Regions from separate parts of the Streptomyces sp. NPDC050528 genome, predicted to be linked through region 1. Evidence: riboswitches for the same ligand, from Rfam matches in the RefSeq annotation. Region 1 holds a riboswitch; each other region holds the start of a gene.

Evidence for each region. A riboswitch is a leader RNA that binds a small molecule or an ion and turns the genes downstream of it on or off. The one in region 1 is predicted to bind cyclic di-AMP.
Region 2: it holds a riboswitch for cyclic di-AMP, as region 1 does, so the genes downstream of both, ACIBK4_RS39915 (peptidoglycan DD-metalloendopeptidase family protein) here and ACIBK4_RS18810 (transglycosylase family protein) in region 1, are expected to answer to the same signal.
Region 3: it holds a riboswitch for cyclic di-AMP, as region 1 does, so the genes downstream of both, ACIBK4_RS23480 (M23 family metallopeptidase) here and ACIBK4_RS18810 (transglycosylase family protein) in region 1, are expected to answer to the same signal.

What each region holds. Positions count from the first base shown of each region.
Region 1 covers NZ_JBITHH010000005.1:116,277-118,532, forward strand. Annotated here, with positions in the region: gene eno (phosphopyruvate hydratase) at 1-298, opposite strand, end outside; gene ACIBK4_RS18810 (transglycosylase family protein) at 611-1,309, opposite strand; cyclic di-AMP (ydaO/yuaA leader) riboswitch at 1,319-1,487, opposite strand; gene ACIBK4_RS18815 (transglycosylase family protein) at 1,682-2,256, opposite strand, start outside.
Region 2 covers NZ_JBITHH010000014.1:158,495-160,750, reverse strand. Annotated here, with positions in the region: gene ACIBK4_RS39915 (peptidoglycan DD-metalloendopeptidase family protein) at 1-782, opposite strand, end outside; cyclic di-AMP (ydaO/yuaA leader) riboswitch at 787-949, opposite strand; gene ACIBK4_RS39910 (alpha-galactosidase) at 1,253-2,256, opposite strand, start outside.
Region 3 covers NZ_JBITHH010000006.1:504,343-506,598, forward strand. Annotated here, with positions in the region: gene ACIBK4_RS23480 (M23 family metallopeptidase) at 46-801, opposite strand; cyclic di-AMP (ydaO/yuaA leader) riboswitch at 814-966, opposite strand; gene ACIBK4_RS23485 (M16 family metallopeptidase) at 1,181-2,256, opposite strand, start outside.

The DNA.
Region 1 (2,256 bases):
CCAGGTCGAACATCGCCTGGTCGATCAGGCGCTGCTCGGTGGCGTCGTAGCCGACGAGCTCCGGGCCGATCTGCTCGATGACGGCGAGGACGGCCTTCTCGACACCCTTGCCGCCGTAGCGGTTGGGGTCGCCGTCACGCAGCTCGATGGCTTCGAAGGCACCCGTGGAGGCGCCGGACGGAACGGCGGCACGACCCGTGCTGCCGTCGTCGAGGCCGACCTCGACCTCGACCGTGGGGTTGCCTCGGGAGTCCAGGATTTCCCGGGCTACGACGACGTCGATGGACGGCACGAGCATCTCCTTCTTGGGTTCTGACGCGGCTACGGCAACACCGCAGCGGCTCTGCGAGACGAGCCTAACCGGCTCGGGGCGATTGGCCATCCGGTCGGCCGCCTGATGGACAGAACCGAGAGTAAATTGTTTCCGAACGGAACAAAGAGTCCGGTAAAAATGCGCGCGGCTTGCAGAAGCCGGGCACAAAAAGCCCCGCCCCGGTGCGTACGGGGGAACACGCACCGGAGCGGGGAGCCCGTGGGGGACGGGGGTGACCCTCACGAGGTCTCCATGATGGAGCCCACGGATGTGAGGGCGCTGTGGTTCAGCTGAGTACTACTTAAGGTGGAGCTGCTGACCCGGGAAGATGAAGTCGGCGTCGTCGATGATGTCCTTGTTCAGCTTGAACAGCTGCTGCCAGCCGCCCTTCACCTTGTGCTTCTCGGCGATGGAGCTGAGGGTGTCGCCCTTGACGACCTTGTACTCGCCGTCACCCTTCTTGACCTTCTTGCCGGTCGGGGTGGTGACGGTCTTCTTGGCCGCCGGGCGCTCGGCGGAGCGGGAGGCGGTGGTGTCGCTCGTGGAACGCTCGGTGGTGCTCTTCGAGGAGCTGGTGCCGGACGAGCTGTTCGAGGAGGAGCTGGAGCTGCCGCCGGAGTAGGAGGCGCTCGACAGGCCGGTGCCGCAGGTGGGCCAGGCGCCCTTGCCCTGGGCGGCGAGAACCTTCTCGGCCACGGCGATCTGCTGGGACTTGGAGGCCTGGTTCGCGGTCGCGGCGTAGGCGGTGCCGCCGTACGCGGCCCACGTCGAGGCGGAGAACTGCAGGCCGCCGTAGTAGCCGTTACCGGTGTTGATGGACCAGTTGCCGCCGGACTCGCAGCTGGCGACCGTGTCCCACTCGGACGCGGTGGCGGCGGAGGCGCTGCCGGTCGCCATGAGCGGGGCGGCTATCGCGACACCGGTGACGCCGGCGAGCGTGGCGACGCGGGTGGCCTTGGACGGACGGCGGTGCTTGCCCTTGCTGGAAAACAGCATGGAAAATCCCAATCCCCTCACCGACGCCTGCGAGGTGAGCTGTCGGGTTCGGGCCGTGTGAGTTGCCCGGCCGCGCACCTCTCGGCGCACGACTTCACCCCAAGCCGCACCCGGCATCAACTGCCGGGCCCGGCGCTTACCTTGGGTCCCCCGCTCCTGCCTACGGCGCTTGACGCGACGACTGTTCCCGGAGGCCGCTGGCAGGACTCGGCGTTGCGGCAACCGGACGCTCGTGGTGACGAGCGGCCTTGACCGTAGACAGAGAATCCACGGGATTTCAAAGACGATCAGGCCTTCTGAGACTCATCCCACACTTTGATCAAACCGGACATTCCCGAGCGAAGCATGACGCGAACTCCCGCCGCCCTCTTGCTAGTTTTCGTCCGCTTCCGTGCCGACATCCAAGGTCTGACCGGCGGCGATCTGGGTCGGATCGGCGCCTATCACCTTTTTGTTCTCGGCGTAGAGTGCACGCCATCCGCCGTCGAAGCCAAGGGAGTCGGCGATGGACGCGAGGGAGTCGCCGGCGCGGACGGTGTACGTCTGCGGCGTCACACTTTCCTCGGCACTCGCCCCGCGGTGCTTCCCGGCACTCTGCTGACTGCTCCCCTGCTCGCCGGAATCACCGAGCGCGCCGGTGTCGACGAGGCTCGACTTGCCCGCCGCCTGGGCCGAGTTGTCCGATTCGTCGAGCTTCGGGGAAGCGGCGACCGAGTCGTCACCGGCCGAAGGAGTGGCGGACTTGTCGGACTTGGCGGAGTTGTCCGTCGCGGTGGGCGAGGGGCTGTCGCTCGACGAGTCGCCGGACGCGTCGGAGGTGCCAGACGTGCCGGACGAAGTCGAGTCCGTGACGCCGGAGTCGGACAACCCGGAGGAAGTGGACGGGTCGGACGAACCGGAGTCCGCGTCGGAGTCGGACGAACCGGTCGGGGTGCCCGACGGGGAGT
Region 2 (2,256 bases), on a different contig from region 1:
CCCTCGGTCACGGTCTGGCCGGCCGAGACGGAGAGCTGCGACATGTGGGCGTACTGCGAGTACTCGCCGTCCGCGTGCCGGATGACGACCTCGTTGCCGTACGCGCCGTCGTAGGCCGCCGAGACGACCGTGCCCGCGGCTATCGCCTTGACGGTGGTGCCGGTCGGGACGACGAAGTCGACGCCCGTGTGGTAGCCGCTGGACCACATGCTGCCGGCGACGTGGTAGCCGGTACCGATGGTCGCGCCGGTCACGGGGAGGGCGTAGCCGGTGGAAGTGCTGGTGCTCGTGTCGCTCTGCGTGGCCGACGTGCTCTTCGAAGAGGAAGACGACGAGGACGACGAAGTACCGGACGACTTGGAGGACTTGGCCGTGTCCGCCCCGCCCGTCCCGCTCGTCGCGGCCTTCTCACCGAGGGAGAGCTTCAGGCCCGGGTGGATCAGCGACGGGTCGCTGCCGATCGCCTCGCGGTTGTCCTGGTAGAGCTTCTTCCAGCCGCCGGTGACGTCCTGCTCCTCGGCGATCTTCGCGAGCCAGTCGCCCGACCGCACCGAATACGTCTTCACGCCGGAGGCCTTGACGGTCGCCTTCTCCGCGACGGCCTTCTCGGTCGCCGGAACGGACTGAACCGCCTTTTCCGGAGCAGAAGTCGGGGTCGCGGCATGGGCGCCGGCGGCTCCCATGAGCGGAAGGGCGAGCGCGGCACCGCCGGTTCCGGCTACGGCCATCGAGCGGGAGAAGCGCTGGGACTTCGGGCGGCGGTGCTTACCCTTCGCGGGCATGACGAATTCCTCTCCGGCGCCTGCGAGGTGAGCTGTCGGGTGCGGGCTGGAGATGCCCGGCCGCGCGCTGGTCGCGGCTAAACCCCAAGCCCGTTCCGGAGACCGGAACAGGCGTCTTACCTGTGGGTCCCCCGCTCCTGCCGCATACGGGTGAGTGGATGCGAAGTCCGGTCGGCGGCAGGACTGGGCGTCCGTCCGGATTGGTGGCGAACGTAAGCGAGGAAGACGCAAAGGGACAAGCAGGAGGTTCCACGGATTTGCGTTCCTTGCGATCCCCTGTGGGAATTCACAGTCACCCTCCGTGAATTCCCCCGGGACTCAACCCCTCAATTCCCCTGTAAAAGCATGCCAATTACGTGAACATGACGAACGACTCACGGTCACGAATATGACGCTGCTCACGTACGCAATCATCAGGTTCCTTTATTCCAGAGCGAGTTGGAACGAAGGCTGCAATTGGGACAGAAGGATCAGATGCGACGCAGACGGAGAACCGTCGCATCAAGGTCACCGCGCAGCCCGGTCCGCAGTCCGTGGTGCAACAGGACGGCACCCCGGTGGACTTCGCCCGTTTCGAGGCATTCGTACGACGCCGTCGGGTCGAGCCCGCGCAGCCGGAGCGCCGGCAGCGGCTCGCCGTAGTTCTGCGACTGGAGCAGGGCGAGGACGACGGTCTCGTCGCCGCGCACGTACTGCACGGCGCTCAGGCCGCCGCTCGGCGGGCGCAGGCGGTAGAGGTCGCCGTGCTGCACGAGCGGGCGGATCTCCTTGTAGAGGTCGACCCAGCGGCGGGCCTCGACGAGTTCCTCCTCGGTCCACTCCGAGAGGTCGCCGCCGACGCCGAGCACTCCGGCCATGGCGCTCACGAACCGGAAACGCAGGCTGCTGACCCGGTCGTTGAGCTGAGTGTTCGGGCTGTCGGTGACCCAGGCGGCCATCACGCGCGCGGGGTGGATCTGGCTGAACCCGTGCTGGATCGCGAGCCGGTCCAGCGGGTCGGTGTTGTCCGAGGTCCACACCTGGTCCGTGCGGCTCAGGATGCCGAGGTCGATGCGGCCGCCGCCACCCGAGCAGGACTCGAAGGCCACCCCCGGGTGGGCCGCCCGCAACCGGTCCAACAGGCCGTACAGCGCCCGCACATGGTCGACCCAGAGGCGCTGCGGATAGGCGTCACCGGGCCACCCGGCGTCCGTGAAACAGCGGTTGAAGTCCCACTTCACGTAGTCGATCGGGGCGCTGGAGAGCAGCGTGTCGAGCTGCTCCCAGAGGTACTCCTGGACGTCCTCGCGGGCGAGGTTCAGTACGAGCTGATTGCGGAACTCCGTCCGCTTTCGCCCCTCTTGGTACTGCACCCAGTCGGGGTGGGCGCGGTACAGGTCGCTGTCCGGGTTGACCATCTCGGGCTCGACCCAGATGCCGAACTGCATGCCCAGCGCGTGGACGCGGTCGGCGAGGGGCTTGAGTCCTGCGGGGA
Region 3 (2,256 bases), on a different contig from region 1:
GCCCCGGCCGGGGGCCAGGGCTTCGGGAAGTGCGGCAGTGGGTCGTCAGACGTTCACGCCGTGCTTACGGAGGTAGGCGACGGGGTCGACGTCGGAGCCGTACTCGGCGGTCGTGCGGGCCTCGAAGTGGAGGTGCGGTCCGGTGACGTTGCCGGTCGCTCCGGAGAGGCCGATCTGCTGCCCCGGGGTGACGCTCTGCCCGACGGAGACACCGATGGACGACAGGTGCCCGTACATGGTGTACATGCCGTCGGCCATCTTGATCACTACTTGATTGCCGTACGAGCCTCCCCAGCCGGCGTCCACGACGGTGCCGGAGCCGACCGCGTGCACGGAGGTGCCGGTCGAGGCATGGAAGTCGATGCCGGTGTGGGCGCCGGAGGACCACAGGGAGCCGCCGGTCTTGTAGCCGGTGGAGACGTACGAGTCGGAGACCGGTGCGACGAAGGTGTTGAGCCTCTTGCGCTCGGCGGCGCGGGCGGCGCGTACCTCGGCCTCGCGCTCCGCCTTGGCCAGTGCGGCGGCCTTGGCGCGGGCGACCTCCTTGGCCAGCGTTTCGTCCGCGGCCTGCTGCTGGGCGACGGCCTGGGCGTCGATCTTCTCGGCGACCGCGTCGCCCATGGCGATGACGGGGGTGAGGCCGGTCTGTTCGGGGGCGGGCTCCGCGGCGAACGCCGGGGCGGCGGCCAGGGTGCCCACGACGCCGGTGGTAGTGAGGGCCGCGACACTCGCGACACGAACGGTGGTGCGGTGGGTCCGGCTCGGGCGACGGTGCTTCCCGGTGGCGCGGGTGAACGCCATGGAGTGGCTGGTCCTTTCCTTCCTTCTCGCCTACCGGGTTAGCTGACGGGTTCGGAGCAGGAAGGTCTCCTACGGACTCCCTCTACGGGGGTCCGATTCACCCCAGGGACATGGGTCCCCGGCTCCCCTGGCTCGCGCCGTACGGGGACTCGGCGATGACTGTCCGGTGCCGCGAGTGCGGCGCGGTGCCTGACGGACAGCCGGACCGACGCTAAGGGGGACAACTTTCAATCCCCAAACGGATCACGGTTTTTGTTGCACATGCCACAGGGCAGACAGGCAACCTCTCCCCCAATTCGGACAATAGGGGGCCCTGGTGACGCTTCCGTCACCAGGGCCCCCACGCGCGCGTGCCGCTCGTCGGCTCGCTACGGGTCGTCTACTCGGCCGCGACGACGGTCACTTCGCCGATGCCGAGCGCCTCCACGGGCTCCTTGATCTGCTCCGCGTCGCCGACCAGGATCGTCACGAGACGGTCCACCGGGAAGGCGTTCACGACCGCCGCGGTGGCCTCCACGGTGCCGGTCGCGGCGAGCTGCTGGTACAGCGTCGCCTGGTAGTCGTCGGGCAGGTACTGCTCGACCTGGTCGGCCAGCGTGCTCGCGACGGCCGCCGCGGTCTCGTACTTGAGCGGCGCCACCCCGACGAGGTTCTGTACGGCGATGTCCCGCTCGGCGTCGGTGAGTCCGCCCTCGGCGAGCTTGCGGAGCACCGTCCACAGGTCGTCCAGCGCGGGACCGGTGTTCGGGGTGTCCACGGAGCCGCTGATGGCGAGCATCGAGGCGCCCGTGCCGTCGGGTGCCGAACGCAGCACCTGGCCGAACGCCCGCACACCGTAGGTGTAGCCCTTCTCCTCGCGCAGGACACGGTCCAGGCGGGAGGTGAGGGTGCCACCGAGGCAGTACGTGCCGAGCACCTGGGCGGGCCACACACGGTCGTGCCGGTCGGCGCCGACGCGGCCGATGAGCAGCTGCGTCTGGACGGCGCCGGGACGGTGCACGATCACGACGCGCCCGGTGTCGTCGGCGGTCACCGGCGGCACGGGACGCGGCTGCGCGGTGGACCCCGTCCACGAACCCAGGGTGTCGGCCAGGAGCACGTCCAGGTCGATGCCGGTGAGGTCGCCGACGACCACGACGGTGGCCGTCGAGGGGCGAACGTGCCGCTCGTAGAAGGCGCGTACGGCCCCGGAGTCGATCTTCTGGACGGTCTCCTCGGTGCCCTGGCGCGGGCGCGACATGCGCGAGGTCGCCGGGAAGAGCTCCTTGGAGAGCTCCTTGGCGGCACGGCGGGACGGGTTGGCCGTCTCGTGCGGGATCTCGTCGAGGCGGTTGCGGACCAGCCGCTCGATCTCGCTGTCGGCGAAGGCGGGCGCCCGCAGCGCGTCGGAGAGCAGGCCGAGGCCCTTGGCCAGGCGCGAGGCCGGGACCTCAAGGCTCAGGCGCAGCCCGGGGT